Regions from separate parts of the Stappia sp. ABD4_338 genome, predicted to be linked through region 1. Evidence: riboswitches for the same ligand, from Rfam matches in the RefSeq annotation. Region 1 holds a riboswitch; the other holds the start of a gene.
The links. A riboswitch is a leader RNA that binds a small molecule or an ion and turns the genes downstream of it on or off. The one in region 1 is predicted to bind S-adenosylmethionine.
Positions count from the first base shown of each region.

Region 2: linked by a shared signal. The riboswitch ahead of ACYX4S_RS14010 (hypothetical protein) and the one ahead of ACYX4S_RS13030 (O-succinylhomoserine sulfhydrylase) in region 1 are both predicted to bind S-adenosylmethionine.

Region 1 is NZ_CM149982.1:2,898,051-2,907,255, reverse strand. Features, by position in the region: gene ACYX4S_RS13065 (ATP-binding protein) at 1-380, shown strand, start outside; tRNA gene ACYX4S_RS13060 (tRNA-Gly) at 473-546, opposite strand; gene ACYX4S_RS13055 (ion transporter) at 731-1,546, shown strand; gene ACYX4S_RS13050 (2'-deoxycytidine 5'-triphosphate deaminase) at 1,571-2,695, opposite strand; gene ACYX4S_RS13045 (YgaP family membrane protein) at 2,893-3,093, shown strand; gene ACYX4S_RS13040 (efflux RND transporter periplasmic adaptor subunit) at 3,104-4,099, shown strand; gene ACYX4S_RS13035 (efflux RND transporter permease subunit) at 4,096-7,290, shown strand; SAM riboswitch at 7,372-7,451, shown strand; gene ACYX4S_RS13030 (O-succinylhomoserine sulfhydrylase) at 7,493-8,686, shown strand; gene ACYX4S_RS13025 (CDP-alcohol phosphatidyltransferase family protein) at 8,696-9,205, opposite strand, start outside.
Region 2 is NZ_CM149982.1:3,106,223-3,115,427, forward strand. Features, by position in the region: gene ACYX4S_RS14000 (amidase) at 50-1,525, opposite strand; gene ACYX4S_RS14005 (acyl-CoA thioesterase) at 1,811-2,170, shown strand; gene ACYX4S_RS14010 (hypothetical protein) at 2,231-2,608, opposite strand; SAM-I-IV-variant riboswitch at 2,665-2,796, opposite strand; gene ACYX4S_RS14015 (MFS transporter) at 2,837-4,186, opposite strand; gene ACYX4S_RS14020 (SlyX family protein) at 4,328-4,552, opposite strand; gene ACYX4S_RS14025 (efflux RND transporter permease subunit) at 4,636-7,758, opposite strand; gene ACYX4S_RS14030 (efflux RND transporter periplasmic adaptor subunit) at 7,775-8,947, opposite strand.

The DNA of each region.
Region 1 (9,205 bases):
CCTATTCCGGCTTGTCCAGGGCGCTGGACGAGGACGACGCGACGGCCCTCGTCGCGCGCCGCGCGGACGGCGGCGAGATACTGGTGCGTGCAAGGGAGGCGGCCGGACATGCTTCCGGCCTCAGCGAGGGCACGCTCAACCAGCTCTATCTGGCGCTGCGCCTGGCTTTCCTGACGGACTACGCGGAGCGGGCCGAGCCCGCGCCCTTCATCGGCGATGACCTGTTCCAGTCATTCGATGACGCGCGCACCGCAAACGGGCTCGGTGCACTGGCCGGCCTGTCGGAAAATCTCCAGCCGATTCTCTTCACGCACCATCGAAGCGTGGTCGATCTTGCGGCGCGCGAACTGGGCGAGGGGCTCGACCTGATCGAGCTGTAGTGCGCTGCACGCATGCAGGCGCGCGTGTCGCGACACACGCTTGTCCCATCGCCAGGACGGATCGGGAAAGGCCAGGGCTGATCGGGAAGGGATGGAGCGGGTGAAGGGAATCGAACCCTCGTATGCAGCTTGGGAAGCTGCCGTTCTACCATTGAACTACACCCGCATCACGCGCTCTAGATAGACGTTCGCGCGGTTTCAGGCAAGAGGGATTGGCGGCATCCTGACGGGGACAAGTCCCCTGCGCCGCTTGAATTCGGCGAACCGCTTTCCCAAGTCAGTCGCGCCCGGGGGAGGTCCCGCGGGTCGATTTCAAAACCACCGGCTCAAGACGGGGAGACAGGCGGACAATGCTGGATCAGGGGCGGGACAAGCTTGCCGCGATCGTGGGGTCGCGTCGCTGGGAGGCGACGATCATCACGCTGATCGTCCTCAATGCGGTAACGCTGGGCCTGGAGACCAGCCCGACGATCATGGATCTGGCCGGCCCGGTCCTTGTCGCGATCGACCGCGGGCTGCTGGCCATCTTCACCGTGGAGATCGCACTCAGGATCTATGCGCACCGCCTTGCCTTCTTCCGCGATCCCTGGAGCGTGTTCGATTTCTCGGTCGTCGCGGTGGCGCTGATGCCGGCGACGGGGCCGCTCTCGGTCCTGCGTGCCCTGCGTATCCTGCGGGTGTTGCGCCTGATCTCGGTGGTGCCGTCGCTACGCCGGGTGGTGGGCGGTCTCGTGGCGGCCCTCCCGGGCATGGGCTCGATCGTGCTGCTGCTTTCGCTCGTGTTCTATGTCTTCGCGGTGATGACGACGAAGCTCTACGGACCGTCCTTCCCCGAGTGGTTCGGCACCATCGGAAAGTCGCTCTACACGCTGTTCCAGATCATGACGCTCGAGAGCTGGTCCATGGGCATTGTGCGGCCGGTGATGGAGCAATATCCGCTCTCGTGGCTGCTGTTCGTGCCCTTCATCCTGTGCACGGCCTTCACCGTGCTGAACCTCTTTATCGGTGTGATCGTCTCCGCCATGCAGCAGGAGCATGAACAAACCGCCGAGGCGGACCGACAGGCCCTCCACTCCGAAACGGGCTATGTTCTGACGGAAGTGCGTGCGCTGCGCGACGAGGTTCGCGCGCTCAGGCACGAACTCGGTCGGGGCGACGCGCCCTGAGAATGCCCGGGCGCGCCGCGCGGATCAGTCCGCGCGGAAGTGCTTCGACAGCTTCAGGGACTGGCCCTGGTAGTTGGAGCCGATGCCCTCGCCATAGAGGCTGTCGGGACGGTCCAGCATCTGCTCGTACACCAGGCGTCCGACAGTCTGCCCGTGTTCGACGATGAACGGCACCTCGTGCGAGCGCACCTCCAGCACGGCGCGTGCCCCCGCGCCACCGATGGCGGCGTGGCCGAAGCCGGGGTCGAAGAAGCCGGCATAATGGACGCGGAATTCTCCGACCAGCGGATCGAAGGGAACCATCTCGGCCGCGAACAGGGGCGGCACGTGCACGGCCTCGCGCGACATGAGAATATAGAACTCGTTCGGATCCAGAATGAGCTCGCTCTTGCCCCGATGATAAATCGGCTCCCAGAAATCGAGCGGATCCTGCGCGGCCTTGGCGTCCACGTCGATGACGCCCGTGTGGCGTTTGCCGCGATAGCCGATGAGGCTGCCCGGACCCTCGCCCTCCAGGTCGATGGTCAGATGCACGCCGCCGGCGATCACCGCCTCGGTATCGTCTTCCTCGGCTGTCGTGCCGCCGCCGGACACGATTCCATGAGCGAGGTGAATGGCAAGAAGGGCATCGTCGCTCACAAGGGACTGGCCGACGCGAAAGCGGATCTGTGAAAGGCGCGATCCCTCGCGCACAAGAACCGGGAAGGTGCGAGGGCTGATCTCGGCGTAAAGCGGCCCGTTGTAGCCGGCCGGAACCGTGTCGAACGCCCGTCCGCCATCGGTGATGACCCGGGTGAACACGTCGAGGCGTCCGGTCGAGCTCTTGGGATTGGTCGTTGCCGAGATATCGGGCGCAAGGGCGAGACTCTCGAGAAGCGGCACGATGTAGACGCAGCCGGTCTCCAGGACGGCGCCGTCCTTGAGGTCGATGGCGTGGAGCTTCAGGCGCTCGAGCTTTTCCGCCACGGGCGTTCCCGCTCCGGGCAGGAAACTGGCGCGTACGCGGTAGGCAACCGGGCCAAGCCGCAGATCGAGACTCGCCGGCTGGATCTGGTCGGGGGCGGGAGAGCGCGGCGCGATGATACGTTCGCGCTGGAAAAGCGCGCGAATGGCCTGCGCCGGAAGAATGCCGTGTTCGGCTGCGGTCATCGTGCCCCCCTCGATTCGCGATTTCCGCCGTGATTATCAAAGCGCGCGGGAATTGGCCAATGCGTTTCTGGCAATGGTGGGGTGCGTGAACGGGACCCTCGTTCGGCACGACGGGTAGAAACCTTCCGGAAAACCCCGTATTGAATGTATTTTAGAATATACTAATATTATCACATATTGACCCGCAGGAGGTGCAAATGACCCTTGATCGTGCCGTTCTCGCCTTTGCCGGAGTCATGACGCTGCTGTCCGTCGTGCTCACGCTGACCGTCTCCCCCCTCTTCGTCTGGTTCACCGTCTTCATCGGTGCGAACATGCTTCAGGCGGCGTTCACCGGGTTTTGCCCGGCGGCCATGATCTTCCGCCGCCTGGGTGTTGCGCCGGGAACGGCTTTCTGAGGGGCTGGGAATGAACTTTCGCGCTTGTCTCCTTGCTCTGCCGGCGCTTGCCCTGGCGGGGCCTCTCCTTGTGACGCCTGTCCTTGCCGCATCGCTGACCGTCGCGCGCGAGCCCGTTACCGAGTGGAAGGCGCTTTACGGGCAGGTGGAGGCGCGTGACCAGGTTCCCGCCCGTGCGCGTATCGGGGGCACGATTGCGGAACTGGCCGTGGAGGAGGGCGATACGGTCACGGCGGGGGAACGCATCGCGACCGTCGCCGACGAGAAGATCGCGTTCCAGATCGCCGCACTCGATGCCCGCCTGCGCGCGTTGCAGAGCCAGCTCGAGAACGCCGAAGCCGACCTGTCCCGGGCCGAGACGCTTGTGGAGCGCGGTGTGGTGACCCGCCAGCGTCTCGACCAGTTGCGGACCTCCGCCGAGGTCACGCGCAATGAGATCGCGGCGACCAGCGCCGAGCGTTCCGTGATTGTCCGTCAGGGCGAGGAAGGTGACGTTCTGGCGCCGGCCGATGGTCGCGTTCTCACGGTTCCCGTGACCCGTGGCGCGGTCATCATGCCGGGCGAGACGCTGGCCGTTCTCGGCAGCGGTGGAACTTTCCTACGCCTGTCGATCCCGGAACGCCATGCCGGCGATCTCAAGGATGGCGCGGAGATCCGCATCGGCGGAACCGGTGCCGGCGAGGCCCCCCTGACCGGCCGGTTGGCCAAGGTCTATCCCACCATCCAGTCCGGCCGGGTCGTCGCGGATGTCGATGTGGACAGCCTTGACACGCAGTTCATCAACGCGCGCGTTCTCGTTCGCGTGCCCGTCGGAACCCGTGAGGCGATCCTGGTGCCCGCCCGGGCGGTGACGACACGGGCGGGCCTTGATTTCGTGAAGGTCGCGAGCCCTCAGGGGCCCGTCGAGCGGACCGTTCTCACCGGCGCCACGCTGCGCAAGGGCGAGGAAAGCCGCATCGAGATTCTATCGGGCCTGACGCCCGGCGACGAGGTCATCCTTCCATGACGAAGCCTTCCGGCGGTCTCGGCATCGCGGGCGGTCTCACGCGCGCGTTCATCACCTCGCCCCTGACGCCTCTTTTCCTGCTTGCCTCCCTTGCGCTTGGTCTTGTCGCGCTCGTCTCGCTCCCGCGGGAGGAGGAACCTCAGATCTCCGTGCCCATGGTGGACATTCACGTCCAGGCCAGCGGCCTCAAGGCCCCCGATGCGGTCAAGCTCGTCACCGAACCGCTGGAAACCATCGTGAAGGGGATCGACGGCGTCGAACACGTCTATTCCCAGACCCGGGACGACTTCGTTCTGGTCACGGCCCGCTTCCTGGTCGGCACGTCGCCGGATTCAGCCGTGCTGCGCGTGCACGACAAGATCCGCGCCAACATGGACCGTATCCCGGTCGGCATTCCGGAGCCTCGTGTCGTCGGACGAGGAATTGACGATGTCGCCATCGTCTCGCTGACGCTGACGCCTGCCGTCGGCACGGACAATATCACGCCGGCCGCGCTGACGCGGGTCGCGCGCGAACTGCAGGCCGAGGTTTCCAAGGTCGAGAATGTCGGTCTGTCCTATCTCGTCGGCGCGGTCGGCGAGGAGATCCGCATCGCGCCGGATCCGGAGCGTCTGGCGCTGGCCGGTGTCACCCTGCAGCAGCTTTCCGGAAAGGTCGCAGGTGCCAACCGGTCGTTTCCGGCCGGCCGATTGCGTGATGCGGGGCGCGATGTGACCCTCGTCGCCGGCGAGACGCTTTCCACTCCTGACGAGATCGGAAACCTCCTTGTCACCACACGTGACGGGCGTCCCGTCTATGTGCGCGACCTGGCCGACGTCTCCCTTGTATCGGAAAGTGATGCGATTACGGCCATGCACACAAGCGCAACGGCGCCAATGCCTGCCGTGACGCTTGCGGTCGCGAAGCGCGCAGGCTCCAACGCGGTGACGGTCGCGGAGGCGATCCTGCACAAGGTTGAGGCGCTGAAGGGGCGTCTCGTACCTGCCTCCATGCAGGTGACCGTGACACGAGACTACGGGGAAACCGCGAACGAGAAGGCGAACGAACTGCTCTTTCACCTGGGGCTCGCGACGCTCTCGATCATCGCGCTGGTGATGGTCGCGATCGGTGGGCGCGAGGCGATGGTGGTGGCCGTCGTCATTCCGGTCACGATCCTGCTCACCCTGTTTGCCGCCTGGGTCATGGGCTACACGCTCAACCGCGTGTCGCTCTTCGCACTCATCTTTTCCATCGGAATCCTGGTCGACGACGCCATCGTCGTGATCGAGAACATCGCCCGCCACTGGGCCATGGGCGACACGCGCGACAGACGCGCGGCGGCCATCGAGGCGGTGGCCGAGGTCGGCAACCCGACGATCGTCGCGACGCTCACGGTCGTCACCGCGCTGCTGCCCATGCTCTTCGTCTCCGGCATGATGGGCCCCTACATGAGCCCCATTCCGGCGAATGCATCGGCGGCAATGATCTTTTCCTTTTTCGTCGCCGTCACCGTGACGCCCTGGCTGATGCTCAAGGTCGCCGGACGTGCTCCGCTCCACGACACGGACAGCGCGCACGATGGCTCGTCCGGCGGCAGGCTTGGACGGGCGTATCTGGCCGTTGCCCGTCCGGTACTCGCGTCGAAGGCGCGAAGCTGGCTCTTCCTGTTGCTGGTCGGGGGAGCGACGCTCGGTTCGCTTGCGCTCTTCGCGACCAAGCATGTGACCGTCAAGCTTCTGCCCTTCGACAACAAGTCCGAGCTCGCCGTGACGGTGGACCTTCCCGAGGGCAGCACCGTCGAGACCACCGATGCGGTTGCGCGCATGGTCGCGCGCACCGTCCTGATGCTGCCCGAGGTGATCTCCGCAACCACACATGCGGGCACCGCCGCGCCCTTCGACTTCAACGGACTGGTGCGACACAGCTATCTGCGTGCGGAGCCCCAGCTTGGCGACGTTGCGATCCTTTTGTCGCCCAAGGGGGACAGGGCCCGCGAGAGCCATGAGATCGCGCTGGAAATCCGCTCGCGTCTCGCCGAACTCGACGTTCCCCCGGGCACCTCGCTCAAGGTGGTGGAGCCACCTCCGGGACCTCCCGTTCTTGCGACGCTGCTGGCCGAGATCTACGGGCCCGACGCGGAAACCCGCCGCGCGGTCGCGCGCAAGGTGCGGGAGGCCTTTGCCTCCGTTCCCTTCGTCGTCGACGTGGACGACAGTTTCGGCGTACCGGCTCCGCGCAAGCGCGTGACCACCGTAACCGATGAACTCGACTTCTTCCGGGTTCAGGAATCCGATGTCTTCGACACCCTGGCGATCCTTGGGGGAGGACGGACCATCGGGTACTCGCACCGTGGCGCCGGGCGCGCTCCGATCCCCATTCGCATGGAGCGCCCACGGGGCCACAAGGTGCTCGACGAGCGTTTCCTCGCCACCCCGATCCCGGCAGACGTGCTGCCGGGAAGCACGAGCGTCGTCGAGCTTGGCGACGTGGTGGAGGTGACCGACGAGGCCTCCTCGCTGATGGTCTTCCGCCACAATGGCCGCTATGCCGACATGGTGACGGCGGAACTTGCCGGCGACTTCGAGGCCCCCCTCTACGGGATGCTTGCGGTTCAGGAGGCGCTTGACGCCATGGACTGGGGTGACCTGCCCCGGCCCGTGATCCGGCTGCACGGCCAGCCGGAGGACGAGACCGGTGTCACCCTGCTGTGGGATGGCGAGTGGGAAGTGACCTGGGTGACCTTCCGCGACATGGGCGCCGCCTTCGCGGTGGCGCTTCTCGGCATTTACATTCTGGTCGTTGCCCAGTTCGGGTCCTTCAAGCTGCCGCTGGTCATCCTGACGCCCGTGCCCTTGACCTTCATCGGCATTTTGGGAGGACACTGGCTTTTCGGCGCGCCTTTCTCAGCAACCTCTATGATCGGCTTCATCGCGCTTGCCGGTATCATCGTGCGCAATTCGATCCTGCTGGTCGACTTCATCCGCCATGCGAGAAAGCCGGGTGAGCCTCTGACTCCGGTGCTCCTGGAGGCCGGCGCGATCCGCTTCAAGCCGATCCTGCTCACGGCCCTTGCGGCCATGATCGGAGCGGCGGTGATTCTGACGGATCCGATCTTTCAGGGGCTCGCGATCTCGCTTCTGTTCGGACTGGCCTCGTCCACGCTGCTGACGGTGCTGGTGATTCCGGCCATTTACCGGGTCTTGCGCACCTGAGACATTGCGGCGGGCGGGCCGGCCGATCCGGCCCGCCCGCCGCAAATGCGTTGACGCCCGTGCCTGCGTGGACTATCAGACCCCATCTTCCGTGGTGATTTGGGCCGGCCGGCTTGCAGCCACGTTAAAAAAGTCGCTAAACAGGCCGGGTTGCAAAAACCCCGGTCCGTCACGGCCGGGGTTTTGCATTTTGGAGTGCAGCATGAGCGCGAACGACCGGGACTGGCATCCAGACACCACCCTCGTCCACGGCGGGACCACCCGCTCTCCCTTCGGCGAGACATCAGAGGCGATCTTCCTGACACAGGGCTTCGTCTACGGAACGGCCGAGGCGGCGGAAGCCCGCTTCAACGGCGATGATCCGGGTTTCGTCTATTCCCGATACGCCAATCCCACCGTTGCCATGTTCGAGAACCGCATGGCGGCCCTGGAGGGCGCGGAAGCCGGCATCGCCACGGCGAGCGGCATGGCCGCGGTCAACCTGGCGCTCATAGCCTGCTGCAAGGCCGGCGATCATGTCGTGGCCGCCAAGGCGCTGTTCGGTTCCTGCCGCTATATCGTCGAGACGCTGCTGCCACGCTTCGGCGTCGAGACGACGCTGGTCGATGGAACCGACCTGGACGCCTGGCGCGCCGCGATCCGTCCCGGAACCACCGCCTGTTTTCTCGAGAGCCCGACCAACCCGACACTCGAGATCATCGACATCGCCGCCGTGGCCGAACTTGCCCATGCGGTCGGCGCGAAGCTTGTCGTGGACAATGTCTTCGCGACCCCGATTTGGCAGTCGCCGCTCGCGCTTGGCGCGGATGTCGTCATCTATTCCGCGACGAAACACATCGATGGGCAGGGGCGCTGCCTCGGCGGCATCGTGCTCGGCGAAAAGGACTGGATCGACGACGAAGTGATGCCTTTCGTCAAGCATACCGGCCCGTCCATGAGTCCCTTCAATGCCTGGGTGCTCCTCAAGGGACTGGAAACGCTGTCCCTGCGCGTCGAGAGGCAGACCACCTCCGCCGCACGGCTCGCCGACCTGCTGGCGGAAAGCGATGCGGTATCGCGGGTGATCTATCCCGGTCGCGATGATCATCCGCAGGCGGATCTGGCGCGCCGGCAGATGCGGGCGGGCTCCACGATGATCGCCTTCGAGATGAAGGGGGGCAAGGAGGCCGCCTTCCGGTTCTCCAACGCGTTGAGGATCGTGAAGATGTCGAACAACCTGGGTGACGCGCGCTCGCTGGTCACACATCCGGCGACAACGACCCATCAAAGCGTGGCCGAGGAAGCCCGTGCGGAGCTTGGCATCGGTGCGGGGTTGCTGCGCTTCTCCGTCGGCCTGGAACATCCGGACGATCTTGCCGCCGATCTGGCGGCGGCCCTTGCAGCCTCACGCGGCTGATCCGGCGCTTCAGTCCCTGAGGAGCTGAAGCACGAGCGCGACGCGCGCGCTCGCGGAGACAAGACAGATCGCGGCAAAGGCCCAGGCGATTGCCGCGAACAGGTCCGGCAGGAGACACATGGCGAGGAAGACGGCGATGGTCTCTGCTCCTTCCGCCAGTCCGCCCAGGTAGTAGAGAGACTTCTTTCCTTGCGCGTCGGTGCTCAGGCCGCGCTTCTCGGCCATGATGGCGAAGCCGAGGAAAGTTGCCCCGTTGAGATAGAAACTCAGCAGAAGGGCTGCCGCCGGAAGCGCGTTCGCCTGGGGATCGCCCGTTGCGAAGGCAAAGGGCACCGCGCCGTAGAAGGCGAAGTCGAACACGATATCCAGGAAGCCGCCACGGTCGGTCTTCCGGCTGGCCCGGGCGACGGCGCCGTCGAGGCCGTCGAGCAACCTGTTGGCGACCACGAGGCCCGCCGCCGTGAATGTCAGGCCGGAGTGGATCGCCAGTGCGGCAAGAAGCGCGGTTGCAAGGCCCGT
Region 2 (9,205 bases), 210 kb from region 1:
GAGACCGCTTCTTCCCCCGGAAGCGGTCTCCATTTCGTTTTGCCGCCCGTCAGGCCTTGCCGAGATCGGGCATGCGGGAGACCCAGTCGGTCGCCTGCTCGTAGGCGCTTGCGGTGCGCAGGACGCCGAGATCGTCACGCGGACGGCCAATGAGCTGCAGCCCCGTCGGCAGGCCTCCCTCGCCGAACCCGGCGGGCACCGAGACCGAAGGCAACCCGAGCAGGCTCGCCGGAACCACGCATTCCATCCAGCGGTGATAAGTGTCCATGGACCGGCCCGCGATCTCCTTCGGCCAGTCGAGCGTGACGTAGAAGGGGAAAAGCTGGGCGACGGGCGCGGCCAGGAGGTCGAAGTTCGAGAACAGCCGCTGCGCCGCCCGGTACCAGGCGCTCCGGGTCTGGCTGGCCGCCTCGATCTCGGAAAGCGACAGCGCGCGGCCGCGCTCCACCTCCCACACGGCGGCGGGCTTGAGCGAGTCACGCGTTTCCGGCGCATCGAGAATCGCGCCGAGCTTGGCGGCCATGCGCCAGCTCCGCAGGTCGGTCCAGCTTTTCCAGATGCGCTCCGCATCGAAGCCGAGCGAGGCCACCTCGACCTCGGCCCCGAGATCGGACAGGACGGAGAGCGCCTGCCGGTTCAGGTCGAGAATGCCGTCTTCCATCGCCATATGGCCGCCGAAGTCTCCGAGCCAGCCGATGCGCAGCCCCTTGAGGTCGGCGGGAGGCGGCGCTTCCGCAAGCGCGGCGAACTCCGAGCCGTCACCTGGAAGGGACTGCGGCGCGCGCGGATCGTAGCCCGCCTGAAGCGACAGCAGCAGCGCCATGTCGGCGACCGTGCGCGCCATGGGGCCTTCGGTGGCCATGCTGTCCATGAAGCACTCCGGCCCGGGACCGGACGGCACCCGACCATAGCTCGGACGAAAGCCGTAGACGTTGCAGAAGCCGGCCGGGTTGCGCAGCGAGCCCATCATGTCGGATCCGTCCGCGAGCGGAAGCATTCGCGCGGCCAGGGCCACGGCGGAGCCGCCGCTGGAGCCGCCGGCCGAGCGGGAGCGGTTGTAGGGGTTGCGCGTCGCGCCGAAGACCGGGTTGTAGGTATGCGATCCCAGGCCGAACTCCGGCGTGTTGGTCTTGCCGATGAAGATCGCGCCCGCCTCGCGAAGGCGCGCGACGGCGATGCCGTCCTCGGCGGGCACCTGCCTTGCGAAGACCGGCGAGCCCATCGTGGTGGGAATGCCGGCCGTCATCGCCAGATCCTTCACCGCATGCGGAAAGCCATGCAGCACCCCGCGCGAGCGTCCCTTGGCCAGATCGGCGTCGGCGGCCTCCGCCTCGCCGAGCAGCTCCTGCGTGTCGCGCAGCGAGATCACCGCGTTGACGGAAGGATTGACCGCCTCGATGCGGGCCAGCGTGGCCTCCATCAGCTCGCGGGCGGAAATCTCGCGGGAATGAATGGCGCGGGACAGGGCCAGGGCCGACTGTTCGTGCAAGGGGCCCTCAAGCGAGGCGTGGGAAGACCGGGTCATGACACCTACTCGTGCAAGCTGCGGGGCCGGCTCGTGGAACCTGCGGGATGGAACGGGCGCGCGGCGGCGACCGAATAAGGGAAGGATGCCAAGTGTTTCATGCGGTTGTCTGATTGCCAAGAGAAAGCGTCATCTGTGGGAGCCGCCCGTTTCACGCGTCGCTGCATCTGTGCAAGTCCACTTCCCGCCTGTACGCTCGGCACGAACACGGATCACGATGGAGAAGATCGAGTGAGCGAGCACGTCGACAACGAGACCCCGGAAGGCGAACTGACGCTGCGCACCATGGCCATGCCGGGCGACACGAATGCCTCGGGCGACATCTTCGGCGGCTGGGTTCTTTCCCAGATGGATCTCGCCGGCGGCATCGCCTGCGGAGAACGCTCCGGCGGGCGGGTGGTGACCATCTCGGTCGACCGCATGACCTTCATCCGGCCGGTGCGGGTCGGCGACGTACTGTGCGTCTACTGCAAGCTGCTCGGGGTGGGCCGCACGTCCATGAAGGTGTGGATCGAGGCCTGGGCCCGTCGCCAGCGGGTCGGCGGCCGGGTCAAGGTGACGGAGGCGACCTTCACCTTCGTGGCCGTCGATGACGAGGGCCGGCCTGTGCCGGTTCCGCCGGAACAGCCCGCGCTGCCCGAATGATCCGCATATCGTCGATAACCGATCATCTTGAGACCAGCCCTGCAGCGACGGTGATGCGGCTCAGCCAGCCCGGCTTCGGCGCAGGCGACGACGTACCCTGCGCGCAAGGTCCGGGTGGCGCGCGGCAATATCCAGATACAGCGTCTCGTCGACGAGGCGCCGGCACCCGCCCTGCCACAGCAGAACGAGCTGTTCGAGGCGGGTCTGGCGTTCATTCTCGTCAAGAAGCGCGCGACCGGCCGCCCCGCGCGTCGCGCCCGGCGCGGCAAGACCGGCACCGGCGGCGAGAACCCTCAGTTCGACCAGCGTGATACGATGCGTGCGACCGGCCTCCTGCAGGGGGGCGGCTTCGGCCGGGCTACGGCCGGCAACCGGAGCCCCATGCCCGGGACGGAGGGGGTCGACCGGCAGGCGGGCGGTACGGGACGCGTGCGACATTAAAAAATCCTCCATCGGTTTCCCGAGGAGGACTGGCGCAGGTGCGAGACGGAAATCTTCGACCGCTTGGTTGCCGCTTTCGCGGCCCCATCCCCAAGGTCGGGCCCCTACGGGACCCGGATCAGGGAAACCACCTTGCCCGGTCGGGCAGGTTGGCGAGGGCGCCAGCCCTTCTCTTGATGATGGGATCTCTATGCCACGCACCACGGCCGGACGCAAGGGGAGAGGTCAGGAAACGCGCTCCGGCCCTCCCTGGTCGCCCTCCCCGCCCGGCAGGTCGTCGGGAACGGTTTCCGCGTTTTCGTCCGGCGTCTCCGGTTCCTCGCGAACCTCCTCGATCTCCTCCTCCTCGGCGCGCGGATCCATGGTCAGCGTCTCGGGCGTGGAGAAGCGCACGCCGGACGACATGGCCACGAAATCCTCCTTGTCGGCGGTGGGCATGGCCTTGCGCCTGGAGATGCGCCACAGGGCAAAACCGATGATGCTGGCGTGGGCCAGCGTCGTCACCTGGAACAGGCCGGCGGGGGTGGTCAGGGTCATCATGCCGGCGGCCAGCAGGGGCCCCACCACCGACCCCACGCCGAACAGCAGAAGCAGGCCGCCGCTCGTCTTGAGGAACTCGCCGGCGGGCGCGTGATCGTTGGCATGGGCAACGATCACCGGATACATGGAATAGATCGTGCCGCCGAAGGCACCGATCAGCGCGATCACCACCAGGGGGGCGAAGCCCGCACCGAACCCGAGCGCAATACCGATCGCAGATCCGGCCCCGGCGAGGCCGATCAGCACCACGCGGCGGTCCATGCGGTCTGACAGAAGGCCGACCGGAACCTGGATCAGCGATCCGGCGAGAAGCGCCACCGACATCATGGTGGCGATATCGGTGACGCTGAGGCCGATCTTGCGTCCGTAGACCGCGCCGAGCGTGCCGAACGCACTGTTCGAAATGCCGATCAGCATGACGCCGATCACCGCGACCGGCGACTGGCGCCACAGCGCGCGGACATCGAGGCGCACGCGGGCGAGCGGCACGGGCTGGGCGGCTGTCGAAAGGGCCGTGGGCAGCAACGCCAGCGAATAGATGATCGACCCGATGACGAAGAACAGGTAGCCGGCCGGATCCCCCAGGGTCAGAAGCATCTGACCGATGGTCGTCGCACCGAGGTTGATCATCGTGTAGATGCCGAAGATGCGGCCCCGGTTTTCCGGCGAGGCCCGCTCGCTCAGCCAGCTCTCCACCACCATCGCGCCGCCGGCGAAACAGAAGCCCGACAAGGCGCGCAAGGGCACCCAGAACGCGGGGTGCATGAGAATCAGGTTGAGCAGCACGACGATGCCCGCGAGCGAACACAGCACGCCGAAGGTGCGGATGTGCCCGACCCGCGACACGATCGGCGGAATCAGCAGGCAGCCGGCGATGTAGCCGATCGCCCAGCCCGTTCCCAACAGGCCGAGGCTCGCGTCGCTGAACCCCTCGATGGAGCCCCGCAACGGCAGCAAGAGGCCGTGCAGGCCGCCCGCCATGAGGAGCAGCGCCGATCCGGCAAGCAGGGCGGCGATAGGAAGAATATGCGTCATGACGGGAACGGATACTCGCTCGATGATCCAGGGCTGCACCCGGTCCCCTTCCGGGTCCCGGACAAGGACGACGGTCAGCCTATCAGATCAATCCCGTCCGGCCAGTGCCGACATGCGCCGCGCCAGGACGGGGCGCAGGGTTCAATAATGCGGCGGCCTTGCCACCGGGTGCTGCTCGATGGCCTCGCCCAGATCCTCGATCTCCCCGGCCAGCGCCTCCATGCGGGACGTCAGCCGGTCGATCAGCTTCGCCTGGGCCGTGACCACGGCGTTGAGATCCTCCACCACCCGCGCCTGGTGGGCGAGATGGCTTTCCAGGTCGATGACCCTGTCCTCGAGGGTCTTTGGCGTCTCGGGCGATGTCATGTGGAGCGGTCCCGCTGCGTGATTGGCGTGGCGTCGCGTGGTGCTACCCCAAACGCAGCGGGTTTTGAACCCGTTCCGCGCACCTATTCGCCGGCCTCAGGCCGGGGCGAGTGGGCGGCGTCGATCTCGCGGGCAAGGCGCGCCTCCTCCTCCGCCTTCGGCTTGATGAAGCGTCCGAGCAGGAGATAGGCGACGGGGGTCAGATACAGGGTCGAGAGCGTGGAGAGGCCGAGGCCGCCGACGATGACCCAGCCGAGCGCGATGCGCGCCTCGGCGCCCGCCCCGCTCGCCAGAATGAGCGGAAGACCGCCGACGATGGTGCAGATCATCGTCATCATGACCGGACGCAGGCGGATGTTGGCGGCGTTCTCGGCCGCCTCGCGCACGCTCTCGCCCCGGTCCCGCAACTGGTTGGCGAACTCCACGATCAGGATGCCGTTCTTGGCCATGATGCCCACGAGCATCACGAGCCCGATCTGGCTGTAGACGTTGAGCGTCGTGCCGGTCATCAACATGGCGAAGATCGCGCAGGCAAGGCCAAGCGGCACCGTCGCCATGATGATGAGCGCGCTGATGAAGCTCTCGAACTGCGCCGCCAGCACCAGAAGGATGATGACGAGGGCGAAGCCGAAGGTCCGCACCATGCCGGACGACTGCTCCCCGAGCGTCGCCGTTTCCGCCAGCGGAATGATCCGCGCGCCCGGCGGCAGAAGGGGCTCGGCCAGTTGCTGCGCCACCTCGTAGGCCTCTCCCAGCGCGAAGTCCGGTGCAAGCGCGGAGGTGATGGCGACCGAGCGCAACTGCTGCTCGCGGGCAAGCGACGGCGGCACGGCCTTCTCCGTCAGGCTCGCGATGGTCGAGACCGGCACGAAGCGCCCGTCCCCGGTCCTCAGGAAGATGTTTTCCAGGTCGGTCGGATCGTTGACCGGGTTGGTCGTGGACACGAACTTCACGTCGAAGGCACGGTCGGCGACGAACACCTGGCCGATCTTGCGGCCGTCGAGCATGGCCTGCATGGCCGCGCCCAGCCCGTTGATGTCGATGCCCAGATCCGAGGCCCGCTCGCGGTCGATCGAGATGGAAAGCTGCGGCTGCGTCGCCTCGCTGGACAGGCGCGCCTGCCGGAACCTGGGGTCTTGCTGCAGGGCAGCGACGATCTTGTCGGCCGCCTCGCCCAGGACCGCGTAGTCGGCGCTGCCGGCAACGGCGAACTGGAGACCGGACCCGGCGCCGCGAATGCCCAGGCTGTTGGGCTGGAAGGCGAAGGCCCGCACGCCGGGAACCTCGCGCACGACCCGCGAGATGTCGGCCATGATCGCCTGCTGCGGGCGCTCGCGGTCATCCCAGGGGGCAAGCCGCATCACCATGAAGCCGCTGTTGGACGAGCCGCCCGAACCGACGACCGAGAAGGTGCTGGTGACCTCGCCGGCATCGCGGAACGGCTGCAGCAGCCGTTCGATGCGCTGCATCTGGTCCGAGAGGTAGTCGAGGCTCACGCCCTGCGGCGCGGAAATGCGCATGAAGGCGATGGAGCGGTCTTCCGACGGGGTGAGCTCGGACTTGACGGAGGGAAACAGAACGCCGGCGGTGGCGGCGAAAAGGATCGACACCACCACGACCACCAGCGGCGCGTCGAGACAGGCGCGCAGGCTGCGACGGTAGAGGCCGGACAGGGCGTTTCCGAGCCGGCCGGTCGCGCCGCCGCCGTGGCCATCATGGTCCGCACCGCCCTTGAGGATGCGCGAGGCGAGCATCGGGCACAGCGACAGGGCGACGACCGACGACAGCAGCACCGCGATCGCCAGCACGAAGCCGAACTCGCGGAACAGCCCGCCCGTCTGACCGGGCAGGAACGACAGGGGCACGAAGACCGCCGCCAGCGTCGCCGTGGTGGCGACGACGGCGAAGAACACCTCCTCCGTCGCCAGGACGGCGGCCGCGCGCGGGCCGATGCCCTCGTTGCGGCGGCGCACGATGTTTTCCAGCACCACGATGGCGTCGTCGACCACGAGACCGGTCGCAAGCACCAGTGCAAGCAGCGTGAGAATGTTGATCGAGAAGCCGGCCAGGTAAATCGCCGCCAGCGTTCCGATCAGCGCCACGGGCATGGAGACGCCCGGAATGATGGTGGCGCGCCAGTCCCACAGGAAGATGTAGATGATGAGCAGGACGACGCTCACCGAGATGACGAGCGCGATCTCCACCTCGTGGATGGCGCCGTTGATGAAGGTCGCGTCGTCGCTGGTGACCTCGATCTTCATGCCCTCGGGCAGGGTTTCCTGGATGCGGGCGGCAGCCGCCCGCACGCCCTCGGAAATCTCCAGCGTGTTCGACTGGGCCGAGCGCACGATGCCCAGGCCGATGCCGGATTCACCGTTGGCGCGCAACTGCGACTGGCCGATATCCGGACCCAGCGTCACGGTGGCGAAGTCCCGCAGCCGGACGCGCCGGTCGAAGATGATGTTCTCGAAGGCCTCGGGCGTGTCGAGCGAGGCGATCGCGCGCACGATCAGGTCCTGGTCGCGACTGGTGAGCGACCCGGCCGGCGTGTCGAAGGCCATCGACGACAGGGCGGTGGCGACGTCGCCGACCGTCAGGTTGAGGCTGGCCATTTTGGCCTGGTCGATGTCGATGCGGAAGATCTTCTCCCGGTCGCCGTAGACCTGCACGTCCGCGACGCCCGGAACGGCGGCGAGCTGGTCGGCGATCTCGTCCTCGACAAGCACGGTCATGTCCTCGACCGACATGGTGTCCGAGGTGACCGCGAGACGCACCACGGGCTGCGAGTTGGCGTCCGCCTTGATGATGCGCGAGGGGTCCGCGTCCTCGGGAAGGTCGTTGGTAATCCTCCCCAGCGCGTCACGCATGTCCGAGGCCGCGGTGTCGATGTCGACATCATCGGAGAATTCGACGGTCACGCGGCTGCGGCCGAAGGACGAGGTCGAGGAGATCGACTTGACGCCGGAGACACGCGACACCGCCCCCTCGATGACACCGGTCAGCTCGCGGTCGATGGTCTCGGCCGCCGCACCCGTGTAATCGGTGCTTACCGTGATGACCGGGCGGTCGACGTCGGGCAGCTCGCGGATCTCGACGCCGAAGGCGGCCGCGAGGCCGGCAACCACGATCAGCATGTTCATCACGAACGCCAGCACGGGGCGGCGAACGAAAAGTGCGGTCAGGCCACCATCTGTCTTGCGCTGCATCGTCGTCGGCTCCGCTTCACGATCCGCTGGCGCCGGGGGCGGGCTTGCGCGAGACCGCGCTGCCGCTCTCCTGGCCGATCACGGTGACCTCGCTTCCCTCGCGCACAAGATGCAGCCCCTCGATCACGATGGGCTCACCCACGGAGAGTTGCGCATCGACGAGAACCGCGTTGGCGTTGCGCTGGATGATGGCGACCGGCACCCGGTGCGCGCGTCCCTCCCGCACGGCCCACACATAGGCTCCGTCCGTACCCCATTGGACCGCGAGCGGGCTGACCGCCCGGAACCGGTCGCCGGCGAAGCGCATGTTGACCTGGAAGGACATGCCGGCACGCAGGCGGTCGGCGGTGTTGTCGATACGCGCCTGCACCTGAAGCGTGCGGCTGGCGGAATCGATGCGGTTGTCGACCGCGCTGACCTCGCCGGGGAAGGTTTCGCCCGGACGGGCCACGGAGGACGCGGTCAGCGGCGCACCCACGGTAACGGAGGAGGCGTAGCGTTCCGGCACCCAGAAATCGATCAGGATCTCGGAGCGGTCGTCCACGGTGGCGATCACCGTGGAGGAAGTGACGTAGTTTCCGGCGGTGATCGGCAGGATGCCCACGATGCCGTCGATGGGAGATTCGACCGAGCGCCGCGACAGCGCCAGTTCCGCCTCGCGCAACTCGAGCCTTGCATTGCCGACGGCAAGCTCGGCATCGGTGACCTGCACGAGCGTCGCCGTCCGCGACTTGCGCAAAGCCTGCATGCGCTCCAGGCGCGCTTCCGTGTCCTTGAGCGCAATGGCGGCGCGTTCCGCCGCGATCTGCTCGGCCTCGGAATCGAGCTTGGCGATCACGTCGCCGCGCTTGACCGGCGTGCCGGACCGGGCGAGCAGCTCGACCATGCGGCCACTGGCATAGGGCGTCACCTCGACCGAGCGCACGGCGCGCCCGGTGCCGATGGCCTGGAGGCGGTCGTTGATGGTGACCTCGACGACCGGCGCGGTCACGACACCGCTGCTGGGCGCGCGGCGCGGCGCCTGTGCGCCAGCCGTTTCCTGCGGTGGCGATCCGGCGGTCGCGAACGGCAGCCAGTCAACGCCCCAGCGCGCGAGCTGGTCGCCCGCCCCGGGATAGAAACGGGCCCAGACCGTCGCGGCCACGAGGACCACGACCAGAGTCAGGGCTATCTGCCTCCAGATCGACATCGATACTCCAGTTTGCTGACCGTCCTGCGCACCGTCCGCCCCTCCGGGCCCGGTGGCTCACGCCTTGCAGAAGACGCAGGCCGCGACCGAACTGCAAGGGTTCTTTTGTATCAGAATATGACAAGCGTCCGGCGCTGTCACAGCTTCGCCGCCACCCACGCCGGACGGGGCCGCGCAAAAGAAAAGCCCCGCCGGAGACCCGGCGGGGCTGATCCAGAAATCCGGGCCGGCCGAAACCGGCTCCGGTGTTCCTGCGAC